3 regions of the Burkholderia seminalis genome follow, and region 2 is predicted to be linked to each of the others. Evidence: riboswitches for the same ligand, from Rfam matches in the RefSeq annotation. Region 2 holds a riboswitch; each other region holds the start of a gene.
The links. Region 2 has a riboswitch for cobalamin ahead of WJ12_RS32490 (CbtB domain-containing protein). Riboswitches for the same ligand answer to the same signal wherever they lie in the genome.
Positions count from the first base shown of each region.

Region 1: it holds a riboswitch for cobalamin, as region 2 does, so the genes downstream of both, WJ12_RS27980 (TonB-dependent receptor domain-containing protein) here and WJ12_RS32490 (CbtB domain-containing protein) in region 2, are expected to answer to the same signal.
Region 3: it holds a riboswitch for cobalamin, as region 2 does, so the genes downstream of both, cobA (uroporphyrinogen-III C-methyltransferase) here and WJ12_RS32490 (CbtB domain-containing protein) in region 2, are expected to answer to the same signal.

Region 1 covers NZ_CP013400.1:1,627,617-1,633,418, forward strand. Annotated here, with positions in the region: gene WJ12_RS27970 (threo-3-hydroxy-L-aspartate ammonia-lyase) at 1-339, shown strand, start outside; gene WJ12_RS27975 (hypothetical protein) at 456-704, shown strand; cobalamin riboswitch at 1,121-1,313, shown strand; gene WJ12_RS27980 (TonB-dependent receptor domain-containing protein) at 1,529-3,457, shown strand; gene WJ12_RS36950 (hypothetical protein) at 3,567-3,902, opposite strand; gene WJ12_RS36955 (TetR-like C-terminal domain-containing protein) at 3,831-4,160, shown strand; gene WJ12_RS27990 (alpha/beta hydrolase) at 4,183-5,178, shown strand; gene WJ12_RS27995 (DUF6331 family protein) at 5,186-5,593, shown strand; gene WJ12_RS28000 (LysE family translocator) at 5,590-5,802, opposite strand, start outside.
Region 2 covers NZ_CP013400.1:2,688,743-2,694,544, forward strand. Annotated here, with positions in the region: gene WJ12_RS32480 (LysR family transcriptional regulator) at 1-756, shown strand, start outside; gene WJ12_RS32485 (CbtA family protein) at 753-1,490, opposite strand; gene WJ12_RS32490 (CbtB domain-containing protein) at 1,504-1,713, opposite strand; cobalamin riboswitch at 1,747-1,885, opposite strand; gene WJ12_RS32495 (histidine phosphatase family protein) at 1,936-2,553, shown strand; gene WJ12_RS32500 (inorganic phosphate transporter) at 2,694-4,286, shown strand; gene WJ12_RS32505 (2OG-Fe(II) oxygenase) at 4,575-5,318, shown strand; gene WJ12_RS32510 (DHA2 family efflux MFS transporter permease subunit) at 5,679-5,802, opposite strand, start outside.
Region 3 covers NZ_CP013398.1:1,814,766-1,820,567, reverse strand. Annotated here, with positions in the region: gene cobN (cobaltochelatase subunit CobN) at 1-1,905, opposite strand, end outside; gene cobW (cobalamin biosynthesis protein CobW) at 1,912-3,000, opposite strand; cobalamin riboswitch at 3,330-3,595, opposite strand; cobalamin riboswitch at 3,710-3,945, shown strand; gene cobA (uroporphyrinogen-III C-methyltransferase) at 4,056-4,865, shown strand; gene WJ12_RS08195 (cobalamin biosynthesis protein) at 4,862-5,239, shown strand; gene cobO (cob(I)yrinic acid a,c-diamide adenosyltransferase) at 5,274-5,802, shown strand, end outside.

The DNA.
Region 1 (5,802 bases), 1.1 Mb from region 2:
GACGGCCAGCAATCGTTCCGGTCCGGCGCGATCGTGCGGATCGACACGCCGCGCACGATCGCCGACGGCGCGCAGACGCAATACCTCGGCAACCTGACGTTCCCGATCCTCCGCCGCGACGTCGACGACATCCTGACCGCGACCGACGCGGAGCTGATCGACTGCATGCGCTTCTTCGCCACCCGTATGAAGATTGTCGTCGAGCCGACCGGCTGCCTGGCGTTCGCCGCCGCGCGACGGATGAAGGACGCGCTGCAGGGCAAGCGCGTGGGCGTCGTGATCAGCGGCGGCAACGTCGATCTCGAGAACTTCTGCGCACTGGTGTCGACGCCGGCCTGAGCGTCGCGGCGCACATGAACATCCTGTCATCCGTGCGCCATGGCACCTTCACGACGCGTTAAGTTTCGCGCCCTAGACTGATGACGTTGCCCGCAGTCAGTCGTGAAGGAGCCACCATGAACACGCACGCGATCGTCGCCGCCGCCCTGGCGGTCGCCTCCCTTCCGGCGTTCGCCCAACCGGGCGCGACGTCATCCGGTTTCCCCGCCGCATCGCCGCACGACGTCGTCGCGCAAGCGATGCACCGCTCGCCCGGCGCGTTGCCGCACGCCGGCTTCGTGCTCGCGAAGATCGATCAGAACAATACGCCGCCCGATCGGGGCGGCGACCCGGGCGGCCGCGCGCACGCCGGCACGCACATGTAACGGCGCGCGCCGGGCGCCGCTGCCGCGCCCGGCCCCGCCGGCAATCAGAACGCCGGCAGCGACGGGTCGCGTGCGGCGAGGATGTCGTCGGTGCGGGCTGTTCCGCGATCTGCAGCTGTTCGGCTGGCCGATCGTGCAACCGCGGCGACCGACCGGCATGCGGCTCGGCGATCCGCGCCGCGACAACGCTGTGCCGCTGCCCGGGCTGCTCAACGCGCCGGCTGACGTCGACCGGACAACCTACGGTTTCGCCTTCGATACGACGCGGCTCGCATGCCGCTTGCCCCTCCCGATTCATCAGACGAGAAACTCGACACCAACACACAAGCGAAAGGATTCGGAAAGCGCTTGCCGGAGAATGACGTTTTTTCGCACCCTCGCGCGGCGCGGCAATTGACGTGCGGGAGCGCACGCCATTACCCTTGCGCGCTGATGGTTCCCAGCGATGGGATCAAAAGGGAACGCAGAACGGGCAACGACTCGAATCTGCGGCTGCCCCCGCAACTGTGAGCGGCGAATCCGTGCCACTGCGCGCCACTGGGAAACCGGGAAGGTCCGCACGGATGACGACCCGCGAGCCAGGAGACCTGCCATCGACCCGAGGTCCAGCAGCCGCACCGGGCGGGGTGTCCCGATGCGCAAGCGCCGCCGTTGGCGGTCGCCCGTTGCATGGACGACCCGACCTCAGGATCCGTCAGATGTCCTTCGTTCCCGAATCCGCTTCCCTGCCGGAAGCGTCGCGCCGACACGCCGTCGGCATGCGCAACCTGCCCGCCCTTCGCTCGCGACCGCCCTACGCGCCACACGCTTTCTCTCGCTGTCTGATGAACCTTCGTTACCTGCTCGCCACATCCGCCGCCACCGCGCTGCTCACCCCGCTCGCCCATGCCGCCGGCGATACCGCGCTCCAGCCGCCCGCCCAGCCCGCGGAAGGCGCCGATCTGCCGACGATCAGCGTGACCGACACGCGGCACCTGCCCGAATCGTTCGACCGGCGCTATGCGTCGACGCAGGTGCTTACGCGAGAAGATCTCGACCGGCTGTCGTCGACCGACCCGAGCATCACGCAGGCGCTCGCGACGCTGCCGGGCGTGACCGTCTCGCAGAGCGGCGGCCCCGGCTCGTCCGCGTCGGTCAGCATCCGCGGCTCGTCGGCCAGCCAGGTCGCCGTGTTCATCGACGGGATCCGGATCGGCTCGCCGACCACCGGCATCGCGCCGTGGGCCGACCTGCCGACCGACGCGTTCGAACGCGTGGAAGTGATTTCGGGCCCGGCCGCCGCATCGTTCGGCAGCAACGCGATGGGCGGCGTCGTGCAGCTCTTCACGCGCCGCGCCGCCAACCGGCCGAACCAGACCACCGTGTCGTTCGGCGGCGGATCGAACAAGACGTTCGACACGCAGTTCCGCACGTCGGGCACCCTGCCGTCGACAGGGCCGCTGGCCGCGCTCGGCGGTGTCACCTACTCGCTGGGGCTGCACGACTACAACACGGCCGGCATCGATGCGACGCGGCCCTTCTTCTACGGTCACGAAGCCGGCCGCAATCCGTATCACGCGCAGGATCTCGATGCGCGGCTCGGCTATGCGCGCGACAACTGGTCGATCTCGACGTTCGCGCTGTATCACCGCTCCGACCTGTCCTACGACAACAGCGGCTATGCGAATCGCGAGCTCGATCACCAGCTGACGACCGGCGTCGCATTTCATCTCGACATCACGCCCGATACGCAGTTCGACCAGTCGTTCGGTTATGCGAACGACCGCCAGTTCATCTACGCGGACAATCCGGCCCTCGCAACCGACCAGATCAATTCGCAGCGCATCAGCACGTCGACGTCGCTGACCCATCAGGCGCACGGGTTCCGCCTGTTCGGCCTGCCGCTGTCGGGCGAAACGAAGCTCGCCTACGATTTCACGCGCGAACAGGCATTCCTGCCGATCGACGCGCCCGGCGGCATACCGACGCGCAACGACTCGGCGTTTTCGCTGCATCAGTCGGCCACGCTCGGCAGCGTGACGCTGTTCCTCGCGGGGCGTCGCGAGATCATCGCCGGGCAAGGCGTGAACACCGGCAACGCCGCGCTGTCGTGGACGATCACGCCGGTCTACACCGCGCGCGTGTCGTACGGCAACGCATTCCGCCTGCCGAGTTTCAACGACCTGTACTACCCCGGCTACGGCAATCCGAACCTCAGCCCGGAACGCAGCACGTCGGTCGAGGCCGCGCTCGACGCGAACACGTCGTACGGCACGTTCTCGGCGGCGGTCTACGACACGCACGTCAACAACCTGATCGCGTACAACCCGGCAACGTTCTCGCCGATGAACATCGGCCGCTCGCACATCCGCGGCATCGACCTGTCGTACAAGGGGACGATCGGCCGCTCGACGCCGGTGAGTCTGGCCGTCGGCCTCCTGAATCCGCAGGACGAGACCAACCAGACCTGGCTCAACCGCCGGCCGCGTCAGACGGTCAGCCTCAGCGTCGACCACACGTGGGACGAACTGAAGCTCCACGCGCTGAGCACGGGCGCATCGCTGCTCTACGGCGGCACGACGTTCGACGACCCGGCCAACACGACGTATCTGCCGTCGTACCTGACGGTGAGCCTGCGCGCGTCGTACCGGATCAATTCGCACCTGACGGTGTCGGCGTCGCTGTCGAACCTGTTCGACCGGCAATACATGACCGCGTACGGCTACAACACGCTCGGCCGCACCGCGTTCGGCAAGGTCACCTACACGTTCTGACGACCGGTCGCCCCGGCGCCTGCGTCGCGGGCGCCGGGGCGGATCGGCGTGGCCGGCGGCGTACGGGAAATTGACTTCGCGGCAAAAACTAATAGAATTAGTTTTTTGACTAATTTCCATAGCATTCGTCACGGCGCGTGCCGGCATTACCGTAGACAAACTCGTCGAAGCCGGCGCGCGGCTCGCCGACGAAACCGGCTTCGAGCCGCTCACCGGCGCGGCGCTCGCGCGGCATTTCGGCGTCAAGCTGGCCAGCCTGTATTCCCATGTCCCGAGTTTCGACGATCTCAAGAGCCGGATCGCGCTGTTCGCGCTGCAGGAGCTGGCCGATCGCGCCGCCGATGCGCTGGCCGACCGCACCGGCAAGGATGCGCTGACCGCGCTCGCGAACGTCTATCGCGACTATGCGCGCGCACACCCCGGTCGCTTTGCGGCCGCGCGCCATCCGGTGAGCCCCGAGCGCGCCGCCGAAAGCGCGGGCGGGCGGCTCGTCAGGATGACCTCGGCCGTGCTGCGCAGCTACGACCTGCCGGAAGCCGAGCAGGCCCATGCGATCCGCCTGCTCGGCGGCTTCTTCATGGGCTACGTGACGCTCGAAGGCGCCGGCGGTTTCTCGCACGGCACACCGGATTCCGACGCATCGTGGTCGCGCAGCCTCGATGCGCTCGACGTGATGCTGCGCCACTGGCCTTCGGCCGCTTGACGGGCCTGATGGAATTCAAGCGATGAACGACAAACCCGATGGCGTCGTGCTGCCGAGCCGCGTCGTGCCCTTCCCCACCTCGATCAGCGACGAAGCGCGAGCCGCGTTGCAACGCCTGGTCGGCGACGACGGCGTGCCGCTGAATGCGCTGCACGTGATGCCCGCGCCCGACGATGTCGACGCGTGGATGCGCGTGAAGGCGGCCGCCGACGCGCATTACACAGCCGCGGTCGGGCAACTGGCCGGCCATCTGCGTTCGAGCGTCGAGACGATCCGGGCCGGCGATGCGGACCTGCACGTCGCGACGCCCGAAGCGGCCGCTTCCGACGAATGCGCGTACATCGACCTGCATGGCGGCGCGCTGATCGTCGGCGGCGGCACCGCATGCCGCGCCGGCGCACAGATGCATGCCGACCGCCTGGGCGTTCGCTGCTACGGCGTCGATTACCGCATGCCGCCCGAGCATCCGTATCCGGCCGCGCTCGACGATTGCATCGCGGCCTATGCGTTCGTGCTGGCGCGCCACGCGCCGGAAAACATCGTCATCGGCGGCCGCTCGGCCGGCGGCAATCTCGCGGCCGCGATGGTGCTGCGTGCCCGCGACGAAGGCTTGCCGCTGCCGGCCGCGCTCGTCCTGCTGTCGCCGGAAGCCGATCTGACCGAATCCGGCGACAGCTTCGAGACCAACCGGCTCGTCGACGTCGTGCTGCCGGCGTCGCTGATGCCGAACAACCTGCTCTACGCGAACGGCGCCGATCTCGCGCATCCGTATCTGTCGCCGCTGTTCGGCGATTTCTCGGCCGGCTTCCCGCCGACGTTCATCCAGAGCGGTACGCGCGACCTGTTCCTGTCGAACGCGGTTCGCCTGCACCGCGCGTTGCGGCGCGCGCAAGTGCCGACCGAACTGCATGTGTTCGAAGGCATGCCGCACGGCGGGTTCATGGGCGCGCCGGAGGATATCGAACTCACCCGGGAGATCGCACGCTTCATGCATGCCCATTTCCGGGCCCTGAATTGAGCCGGCGATGAACGGAAAACCGCACAAGGACGACATCAGCATCGGCAAGGATCGCTGGATCGAAGTCGGCGATCTGGCGGGCGGCCAGGGGCGCGCGGTCGAAATCGACCCGCATCTGACCGCGGTCATGCCGTTGCTCGATGCGCTGGAGACGAACTGCGTCGCCGGATGCTGCGGCATCGACGCGTTCGGTTTCTGGCCGGACGAAATCGCCACGGCGCTCGACCGGTGGCCGCCCGATGCGCCGGCTCGGCTCGCCGACGATCTGTTGTCGGTCCAGCGTGCGATCGACGCGTTGCCGGCCGATGTCGCCGTCAGCACGCGCATGAACCAGTACTTTCGGAAAACGGTGATGCTCGAACTGCTCGCCCATATCCGAACGACGATCGACGCCATCCGGTCGAACGACGCCTAGATCATCGCGCGCGCGCCTGCGACCAGTTGGACCGCGCCGAATACCGCGATGACGGCCGCCGATACGCGCGACAGCCCGTGCATGAACGCGAGCGACAGCTTCGTGCGCAGCGCGGCGGTCGCGCTGCTCAGGCACAGCCACCACGCGGCGGAGCCGACGAACACACCGGCGACCATCCACGCCACGGCAGGCCCGACCGAGCTGCCGGG
Region 2 (5,802 bases):
GAAGGCCGCGGCCTGCGGCTCACGCAGGGCGGGCACTACCTGCTGAAACTGGCGAACCGGCTGCTGCCGCAGTTCGAACTCGCCGAGGAGCGGATGAAGCAGTACGCGAAGGGCGAGCGCGGCACGCTGCGCATCGGGATGGAATGCCACCCGTGCTACCAGTGGCTGCTGAAGGTCGTGTCGCCGTACCTGTCGCGCTGGCCCGACGTCGACGTGGACGTGAAGCAGCGCTTCCAGTTCGGCGGCATCGGCGCGCTGTTCGGCCATGACGTCGACGTGCTCGTGACACCCGACCCGTTGAACAAGCCGGGGTTGCGCTTCGATCCCGTGTTCGATTACGAGCAGGTGCTGGTGGTCGCCGACTCGCACCGGTTCGCGAACGCCGACTACGTCACGCCCGAGCAGCTGACCGACGAGATCCTGATCACGTACCCCGTCGAAACCGACCGGCTCGACATCTACAACCAGTTCCTGACGCCGGCCGGCATCGTGCCGAGGCGGCACAAGTCGATCGAGACGACCGACATCATGCTGCAGATGGTGGCGAGCGGGCGCGGCGTGGCCGCGCTGCCGAGATGGCTGGCCGACGAGTACGCCGACCGGATGCCGGTCGTGCCGGTCAAGCTCGGCAAGAAGGGAATCGCGAAGCAGATCTTCCTCGGCATCCGCGAGGCGGATGCATCGATCGACTATCTGGCCGCGTTCGTCGCGCTGGCGCGCGAATCGACGTGGAGCGCGCCGCGCATGCTGCGCTAGGCGCGCATCGCGATGCGTTCGCTGCGTTCGACCCAGGCACCGAACAGCAGGCCGATCGTCGTCCACATGATCGCCTGCATCCCGAGCGCGGCGACGCGGAACTTCCACAGCAAGGCAGCCGGGAATGCGGCCGGTACCTCGTCGAACGACGGCAACCCCAGCTGCACGGCCGCGATGATCGCGACGAACACGAGGCCCGCGACGATCGACGCGTTCCATTGACCGAGCTTCGCCAGCAGGTGGCGGCGCACGCCGACCGAGAACACCATCGTCGCGATCGAGATCGCGATCATCAGGAAGAACAGGCCCGTGCGCTGGCCGATCGTATCGGGGTCGCCGACCGCCGGCGGATTGGCCGGGTACTTGATGTTCGGCACGATCACGAGGGCGATGAACGCCGCCAGCGCGAGCCACGCGGCGAGCTGCCGTGCCGGCAGGCGGCCGCCGCGCCCGTACGCATAGGCAAAGACCAGCGAGAACAGTCCGCCGAAAGCCGCGCCATAGGTCACGACGCCCGTCAGCAGGCCGAGACCGGCCTGGGTGTGGCGGCTGACCAGTTCGACCTCGTGATCGTGATCGTGCCCGGGCTCGTCGCCCTTGGCGGCATCGAGTTTTTCTTCAAGGGAGATCGCCCGATCGACTTGCGGTTCGCCGACGATTTTCGCGAAACCGAACGTGATGAGACCCGCGGCGATGCCTGCGAGCATCCCGCGCATGAGCAGCTTTCCGACCATCGTGTGCTCCGCGTCAGTGGCAGGGAAAGCCGAGCAGATGGCGGCCGTCGTGGACGAACTCGTGGACATACATGCCCGGCACGAGCGACGTCGCGCCTTGTTCCGCGCCGACGAAATACAGGGCGAGCAACAGGATCAGGCCGACGAATACGGCCCAGGGCAACAGTTCACGGACGGGGATGGGGGCCGGCACGACCGCCGGCTTCAGCACTGCTTCGCTCATGGATGCACCTCAGGGGAATCGCGCCCCGACAAATGATGGATGGGTACGAAGGCAGGTCTGGCTTCCGGGATCGTCGATTCTCCGGTTACAGTGGCGCGACCGCGCCGGAATTGCACCGGCTTCCGCGTTTCGTATCGGGCGAATTGTACGCGCGAACGGGCGCGTATTGAAGTGATCGCGCGGTGACAATCACGTCCCGTTCCGGATCATCCGACCATCGACATGACCCTGCATGCCTCGTTGCGCCTGATCGCACACGCATCGACCCGGGCGATGCGCACCGGCACGTTCCCCGACGACGATCCGCTCGACGCGCGCGGGCGCGCCGAAGCTGCCGCGTGGCGCGGCCGGTGGTCACGCGCCGGCGGATCGCTCGTCGTGCTGTGCAGCCCCGCATGCTGTGCGCGGCAGACCGCCGATGCGCTCGGGCTGCGCGCCGACGTCGACGACGCGCTGCGCGACATCGACTACGGCAACTGGCGCGGCAAGCGCCTGAGCGACCTCGCACGCGATCTGCCGGGCGAACTTGCCGCGTGGATCGGCGATCCGTCCGCCTCGCCGCACGGCGGCGAATCGTTCGCAGCCGCCGCGCATCGGGTCGGCACATGGTTGAACGCGCTGCCGCCTGGTCGCGACGTGATCGCGATCACGCACGCGCCGCTCGTCCGTGCGGCCCTCGCGCATGTGCTGCGGATGGATCCGGCGGCGGCCGCGCGTCTCGACATCGCGCCGCTGTCATGCACGACGTTCGCCGCTTCGCCGGACGGCTGGTCATGGGTCGCGCCGGATGACGACCGACGCGACGCCGGTGCGTCAACCACCGTTGCGCCCACTATGTGAGCGATCAGGGCGACGCAGCGCCGAGCATTCGGCCAATCAGCTTACATCCCGTAAGACACACCGTTCGTGGTCCCGACTGTCATCAAACTGACTGCTGGTCACCGCTAGGATCGGACGCGGTTCCCTCACGAGATGCCGTCATGAATCAACCTGCTTCGTCCGCCCCGAACAACGCCGGCTCCATCGAACGTACCAGGCAGATCGGCTATGCCGTGTTCCTGCTGGTGCTCGTGCTCGGCGCCCTCTATATCGGCACGCACCTGTTCGACGATCTGTCGCCGGTCCGCGAAGGCTCGCTGTTTCCGTACCTGTTGCTCGGCGCGGCATTGCTGATCGCGCTCGGCTTCGAATTCGTCAACGGCTTCCACGACACCGCGAATGCGGTCGCCACCGTGATCTATACGCATTCGCTGACGCCGAACGTCGCGGTGATCTGGTCGGGCATGTGGAACTTCCTCGGCGTGATGGTCTCGAGCGGCGCCGTCGCGTTCGGGATCCTGCAGTTGCTGCCCGTCGAGCTGATCCTGCAGGTCGGCAGCGGGGCGGGCTTCGCGATGGTGTTCGCGCTGCTGATCGCCGCGATCGTGTGGAACCTCGCGACCTGGTATTTCGGGTTGCCCTCGTCGAGCTCGCATACGCTGATCGGGTCGATCATCGGCGTCGGGCTGATGAACCAGCTGATGCACGGGCCGTCCGGCACGAGCGGCGTCGACTGGGGTCAGGCGCTCGGCGTCGGCAAGTCGCTGCTGGTCTCGCCGATCGTCGGCTTCCTGTGCGCGGCGCTGCTGCTGCTCGTGCTGAAAGCGCTCGTGCGGATTCCCGAGCTGTACAAGGAGCCGCCGAAGGATCAGCCGCCGCCGTTCTGGATTCGCTGCCTGCTGATCCTGACCTGCACGGGCGTGTCGTTCGCACACGGGTCGAACGACGGACAGAAAGGGATGGGCCTCATCATGCTGATCCTGATCGGCACGGTGCCGACCGCGTATGCGCTGAACAAGGCCGTCACGCCGGCCGAATCGCAAACCTTCGTGGCGGTCGCGAACCAGGCGGCCGCGACGTTCGGCAAGTACACGAACGGCGTCGCGCCGTCCGCGAACCCGCGCGCCGACGTCGAGCACTACGTTCAGCATCGCGAACTGACGCCCGCCGTGCTGCCGGCCGTGCAGCAACTGTCGACGTCGCTCGCGACCGCGGTCGGCGCGTCGGGCTCGATGGCGGCCGTGCCGCAGCGCGACGTCGACAACGTGCGCAACACGATGTATCTCGTCTCCGAAGCCATCCGCCTGATCGAGAAGTCCGGTCAGCCCGCGTTCGCCGCCGACGACAAGCTCGCGATCGACAACTATCGCAAGCAGCTAGACCACGCGACCAAGTTCATTCCGACCTGGGTGAAGGTCGCCGTCGCGATCGCGCTGGGCCTCGGCACGATGGTCGGCTGGAAGCGGATCGTCGTGACCGTCGGCGAAAAAATCGGCAAGCAGCATCTGACGTATGGACAGGGCGCATCGGCCGAACTCGTCGCGATGCTGACGATCGGCGCCGCCGACGTGTACGGCCTGCCCGTGTCGACGACCCACGTATTGTCGTCGGGTGTCGCGGGCACGATGGCGGCGAACGGCTCCGGACTGCAATGGAGCACGGTGCGCAGCCTCGTGCTCGCGTGGGTGCTGACGCTGCCGGCGTCGATCGCGCTTGCCGGCGGGCTCTACTGGTTGTTCCGGTCGCTGGCTTGATTCGGGTTGCAACGGGTGGCCGGTATCAGCCGGCCGCCTGTCGTGGAAGATTCACCGCTCGCCTCCGCGCCCCTCCGCACCGATCCGCCGCAGCGTTCGAATGTCCGTGCGCGCACCATGCCGTCCCCTCCTCGTTCCGAATTGAAGCGCAAGATCTGGAGCGCATCCGCACACGAACGTCGTTAGACTGGGTTCGTCGACTTTCTCCGTGGCCGCAACCATGCACGCAATGCTTCCGGGCGTTTCGCGCGACCCGGCGCCACATCGCTGACGAACCGAGGGACGCCCGTGAACATCGCCGATCTGCAACCTGCCATCGCATCGCCGGACATCGCGCGACGCGTCGACACCCTCGACTGGCCGACTGTCGGCGCCGAACTCGATCGGTACGGATGCGCGCATGTGCCGGGCCTGATTTCGACGGACGAGTGCGATGCGCTCGCGGCGCTGTATCCGCGGGATGCACTTTATCGTTCACGCGTGGTGATGGCGCGGCACGGGTTCGGTCGCGGCGAATACAAGTATTTTGCGTATCCGCTGCCAGCGGTCATCGCCGAGCTGCGCGCGACGCTCTACCCGCATCTCGCGCCGATCGCGAATCGCTGGAACCAGGCACTCGGGATCGACGTCCGCTATCCGAAAGACTCTACGACCTTCCTCGATCGCTGCCACTCGGCAGGACAGACGCGACCGACGCCGCTGATCCTGCAATACGGTCCCGACGACTACAACTGTCTCCATCAGGATCTCTATGGCGAGCACGTGTTTCCGCTGCAGGTCGCGATCCTGCTGTCGGCGCCGGGCCGCGATTTCACGGGTGGGGAATTCGTGCTGACGGAACAGCGGCCGCGCATGCAATCACGCGCGGAAGTGGTGCCGTTGATGCAAGGCGACGCGGTGATTTTCGCCGTGCATGGCCGGCCCGTGCAGGGGACGCGCGGCGTCTATCGCGTCAACCTGCGCCACGGCGTGAGCCGGATTCGCAGCGGCCACCGTCACACGTTGGGCCTCATCTTTCACGACGCGCAGTAGCAAGAATCGGGATGACGCTGATGAGAGCGTGCCGATCGTCACACACCGGATTCAAACCGGACACGCCGCGCGCCATTGCCCTGCGCCGCCAAGCCAGGCCCCGCCCGATCCGGCGCGGGCTTTTGCATTTCGGCGGCGTAAATGCGTGCGATGTGCAGCGTTACCCGGCTATCCGCGTTACCCTGCCGCCCGCGTCACGATCCAGCATTGCTCCTCGGTCCGCTCACTCACCCTCGGCGACAGACGATCGATTGTGATAACCGTCAGGCCATCTCAGCCATGACGAATCGGCACTCGAGGTGAACGACGGGGAACCGGCATGCTCACCTGTCGCAACGCAATGCGACTTGAAGTCCGGGCCTATCCTCGCGCCACGTTCGCCCGCAGCCGGTCGCCTGCGTCCGAGGCCAGTCGCGCATAGCCCGGCAACGTCAACAGTGCGAGCACGCCTGCCGCGACGAATGCCCAGCGGAAGTCGTCGAGC
Region 3 (5,802 bases), on a different replicon from region 2:
CGCTTCGTAGTATTCGTCGACCTGCCGCTCGAGATCCTGCAGCGGCCCGTAGTTTTCCGCGCGCGTGAGCGGCGGCATCAAGTGATCGATAATCACGGCCTGCGCGCGGCGCTTCGCCTGGCTGCCCTCGCCCGGATCGTTGACGATGAACGGATAGAGATGCGGCAACGGCCCGAGCGTCAGGTCGGGCCAGCACGCGTCGGACAGCGCGACGCTCTTGCCCGGCAGCCATTCGAGGTTGCCGTGCTTGCCGAGGTGGATGACCGCGTCGATGCGATACGCATCGCGCAGCCAGAAATAGAACGCGAGATACGCGTGCGGCGGCACGAGATCCGCATCGTGATAGCTCGCGTAGTCGTTCTCGCCGCGCGAACGCGACGGCTGGATGCCGACGAACACGTTGCCGGCGCGCCAGCCGGCGATCGTGAAACGTCCATGGCGCAGCGTCGGGTCGGCTTCGGGCGGCCCCCAGCGCTGGTTCAGCGCGTCGCGCACGGCGGCCGGCAGCCGCGCGAAGCGCGCGATGTAGTCGGCCAGCGGGAAGCTCTGGAACGCGGGTCGCAATGCATGCACGGCCGCGTCGTTGGTCACGCCTTCGGTGAGGCGCGCGATCAGCGCGTCTCCATCGGGCGGCAGGTCGGCCAGCGTGTAGCCCGCGTCGCGCAGCGCCGCGAGCACGCGCAGCGCGGATGCCGGCGTGTCGAGCCCCACGCCGTTGCCGATCCGCCCTTCGCTTTGCGGATAGTTCGCGAGAATCAGCGCAATGCGCTTGTCGGCGTTGTCGAGCGTGCGCAGCCGGCACCAGCCGCGCGCGAGCGCCGCGACGAACGCGATCCGCTCGGCGTCCGGCTGATAGCGCACGACGTCGACCTCGGTATGCGGGCAGCGATACGCGAGCCCCTTGAAGCTCACCGCACGCGTGACGATGCGCCCGTCGACTTCGGGCAGCGCGATATGCATCGCGATGTCGCGCGCATGCAGGCCCTGGTTGTCGGCCACCCATGCGTCGCGGTTGCCGCCGGACAGGATCACCTGCAGCACCGGTGCGTCGCCGGCGAGCACGTCGTGTTCGGGGCTGTCGATCGCGCCGGCCGCGAACGCGGTCGTGTTCAATACGAGCGCGACGCCGTGCGTGTCGCAAAGTTGCGTGATGACTTCGCGGCTCACTGCATCCTTCAGCGACGTCACCGCGATCGGCAACGGATTCAGCCCCTCGGCGATCAGTGCGTCGGCCAGCGCGTCGAACACGGCCGTGTTCGCGGCCTGCCAGTGCGCGCGATAGAACAGGATCGCGACGACGGGCGCGCCGGGCGTCCAGCGCGGCCGCCAGTCGTCGACGCTCGCGCGGTCGCGCGCCGGGTGATACAGCGCGGCGGCCGGCAGCGGGCGCGGCGGCTCGGGTTCGGCGCCGAAACCGAGCGTATGGAACGCGATGCTGCGCAGCAGCGCGTCGGCATTGTGCACGCCGCCCTCGCGCAGATAGCGCCACCACAGCCGGCACAGCGCCGGCGTGACGGTGCTCTTCGCGACGAGGTTCGGATCTTCCTGCAGGTCGCCCGAGAACATCGCGAGCTGCTGCCCGCGCTTCGACGCGAGCGACACGGCCTGCTCGATCCCGTACGGCCAGTACGCTTCGCCGCCGAGATGATCGATCACGACCGTCTTCGCATGACGCAGCACGTCGTCGACGTAGAAATCGACGGACGCCGGCTGCCGCAGGAACGTGACGTTCGCGAGCCGCACGCTCGGGAACCCGGCCGGCAACCGCGGCACGACGCTCGCGAGCAGCGACAGCGTCGTGTCGGCCGAACTCAGGATCACGATGTCGGCCGGCTGCTGGTCGATCCGGACGACGCCCTGCGTATCGTCGACGAAGCCGCCCGGCGTGGTGCGCAGCAGATGCATCGTGCGTTACGCCTGTTGCGGCTCGGCCGCGCACGCGGCGTCGAACGCGCGTTGCAGCGCGGCCGCGTCGAGATCCTCGCCGATCAGCACGAAGCGGCTCGCGCGCGTTTCGCCGTCCTGCCAGCGTCGGTCGAAATAGCTGTCGAAGCGGCGGCCGACGCCCTGGATCACGAGCCGCATCGGCGCGCCGGGCAGCGCGGCGAACCCTTTCGCGCGGTAGATCGTGTGCGCTTCGACCACGCGCTGCAGCGCGGCGATCGTCGCCTCGCGCGTGCCGGCGTCGCCGGACACGACCACCGAGTCGAAATCGTCGTGATGGTGATCGTGATCACCGTCGTCGGCCGAGCCGTGATGATCGTGACGCAGGTGGATCGTTTCTTCCGATGCCGATTCGAGGCCGAGCAGCATCGCGAGATCGAGCTCGCCGCGCGTCGCGCGCACGATCTTCACCTGCGGCGGAATCTCGTCGCGGATCGCGGTTTCGATCCGGGCGAATTCCGCGTCGCCGACCAGATCGGCCTTGTTCACGATCACCAGATCGGCCGACGACAGCTGATCGGCGAACAGTTCGTGCAGCGGCGATTCGTGGTCGAGGTTCGGATCGGCGCGGCGCTGCGCGTCGACGGCCTGCGGGTTTTCCGCGAACTGGCCGCTCGCGGCGGCCGGCCCGTCGACCACGGTCACGACCGCGTCGACCGTGAAGCTGTTGCGGATCGTCGGCCAGTTGAACGCCTGCACGAGCGGCTTCGGCAGCGCGAGGCCCGATGTCTCGATCAGCACGTGGTCGATGTCCGCGCGCCGTTCGACGAGCGCCTCCATCACCGGGTAGAACTCTTCCTGCACGGTGCAGCACAGGCAGCCGTTCGCGAGTTCGTACAGCTGGCCCGACGCTTCGCCCTGCGCGCCGTCGGCGTCCTCGCAGCCGATGCCGCAGCCCTTGAGGATCTCGCCGTCGATGCCGAGCTCGCCGAATTCGTTGACGATCACCGCGATGCGGCGGCCCGCGGCGTGCTGCAGGATGTGGCGCATCAGCGTCGTCTTGCCGCTGCCGAGAAAGCCCGTGACGATCGTGACGGGAAGCTTGCGTAGGGTCATGGTAGGTCCGGTGTCGAAGAGGGAATCAGGACGGGATCGTCGCGTTGGCGGCGGCGAGGCCATTCATCGGGCGACGCGCAGGCAGACCGCCGCGCGATCCGCGCGAACAACCGCGCGACGGGCGGAACAACGAATCGGACATGGTGCTTCCTTGCGAACGGTCGACATCGTGAATGCCAACACGGCTGCCGCCGGCCCTGCCCGCGCCGCCTGCCGTTCGCCGTCCCGGCCCGGCGCGTTCGCGCGGGGGGCTGATCGGCGGAGGAAGCGGAACACCCCGGGCGTCGGGCCTGCTGCGGCCGTGGACGATGCGCCGCCTCCCCGCGGCGCTGAACCCCAACGTTTAGGCCGGTATCCGGGCTGGCGAACACGCCGCTTCGCCTTCCCGGATGCGCGCGGCATCCAGTGGCGGTCGTCCGCCTGCACGCGGCAGGCGGCGAAGCGGCGCTGCATCGCGCTCGCGCGCGACACGTTCGCTTACCGTTGCGGGGGCAGCACAGGTTGGCTCGACTGCGGTGCAGGCAGGCTCCCTGTTTCCCGTTTAACTGCGCGCGCCGGAGCGGCACGCGCGAGCACCAAAACGCGTGCGAGTGTAGGCGGCGGGGCCGGGAGCGTCAAGGCGGCACGGGGCGCCGGACTGCGTTGCGCACCGCCGGCGCACCGTGCCGGAGGCCGGCCGTGGCCGGTTCGCGCGGGCGAACCGCTGTGCTATCGTATGCGCCGCGTTCGGTGCTCGCATGCGCATTCCGTGCATGCAGTTAAACGGGAAACAGGAGGCGGACGACCGCCCGGCCTGTGCTGTCCCCGCAACGGTACGCCGCCCGCGCGCCGCGCTCCCCGCGCACGCGCCCAGGCCGCCCGCGATGCCACTGCCCTTCACCGGGCGGGAAGGCTGCGGCCTGGCAAGCGGCCAGCCCGGATACCGGCCGACGCAAGGGGCGAGCCCAATGCTCGCCGAACGCCCGATCCGCGGGGGACGGATGGGGTGCGCATTCCGCCCGCGTCCGCGCGGGCTTCGTCCGATCCGTCATGCACTGCCTGCCCGCCGGCCGCCGATGTGCCGCCCGCCTGTTCCTTTCCACTGTTTCGACACGGTGCGTGCCGTGCCGCGTGCGATGAGCCGCGCGTGGCTCATCGGCGCCGGCCCCGGCGACGCCGACCTGCTGACGCTCAAGGCCGTGCGTGCGATCGGCGCGGCCGACGTGCTGCTCGTCGACGATCTCGTGAATCCCGACGTGCTGCGCCATGCACGCGCCGATGCGCAGGTCGAGCACGTCGGCAAGCGCGGCGGCCATGCGTCGACGCCGCAGGAAGCGATCGTCGCCGCGATGCTCGCGCACTTGCGGGCGGGCCGCAGCGTCGCGCGGCTCAAGGGCGGCGATCCGTTCGTGTTCGGCCGCGGCGGCGAGGAACTGGCCGCGCTGGGCGCGGCGGGTTTTGCGGTCGAGATCGTGAACGGCATCACCGCAGGCATTGCCGCGCCGGCCGCGCTCGGCATCCCGGTCACGCAGCGCGGCGCCGCGCAGGGCGTGATCTTCGTCACGGGCCACGGCGCGGGCGCCGACGAGCCCGACTGGCGCGCGCTCGCGGCCACGCGCATGACGATCGTGATCTACATGGGCATCCGCCGGCTCGACGCGATCACCGCCGCGCTGCGCGGCGGCGGCCTGCCCGGCGATACGCCGTGCGCGGCGATCGAGCATGCGACCCGCCCCGAGCAGCGGCAGGTCCTCGCGACGCTCGACACGCTCGTCGAACGCGTCGGCGCAACCGGCATCGGTTCACCGGCCATCGTCGTGATCGGCCGCGTCGCGGCGCTTGCCGACGATCCGGCCGTGCGTGCGGCGCTCGGCGGCCGCGCATGATGCGCGTCGCGCTCGGCATCGGTTTTCGCGCGGGCGTCACGGCCGCGCAGCTCGATGCCGCGATCCGTGCGGCGCTGGCGCGTTACCCGGCCGCCGAACCGGCGCTCGTCGCGACGCTCGCCGACAAGGCGTGTGCGCGGGCGCTGCGCATGCTGTGCGCGCGCCGCGGCTGGCCGCTCGTCGCGTTCGACGCGGCGCAGCTGGCGAGCCGTCCCGAACTGGCCGCGAGCGGCCCGTCGGACGCCGCGCTGGCGCGCTTCGGGGTGGCGGGCGTGGCCGAACCCTGCGCGCAGCTCGCGGCGCCGCATGGCCGGCTGCTGGGCCCCAAATCCATCCGGGACGGCGTGACGGTTGCCCTCGCCGGCCCGCTCTGAACCCTTTGTTTCGCTTTCGACAGGACGATTTCCGATGAAGACCGATGCCGAATCCCATCAGCGGATGACCGAACGCCGCCGCGCCGGCCACGAGAAGAAGCAGGCCGCCGCCACCCTGGAAAAGGGCCTGCTGATCGTCAATACCGGCAACGGCAAGGGCAAGAGCACGGCCGCGTTCGGCATGGCCGTGCGCGTGCTCGGCCACGGCATGCGGCTCGGTGTCGTGCAGTTCATCAAGGGCGCGCTGCATACGTCCGAGCGCGACTTTCTCGGCGCGGTCGCGGAATGCGATTTCGTGACGATGGGCGACGGCTATACGTGGAACACGCAGAACCGCGACGCCGATATCGCGACCGCGCGCAAGGGCTGGGACGAGGCGCGCCGGATGATCGAGAGCGGCGACTACCGGATGGTGATCCTCGACGAGCTGAACACCGTGCTGAAGTATGAATACCTGCCGCTCGACGAAGTGCTCGCGACGCTCGTCGCGCGTCCCGCTTCGGTGCACGTCGTCGTCACGGGGCGGCACGCGCCCGATGCGCTGATCGACGCGGCCGACCTCG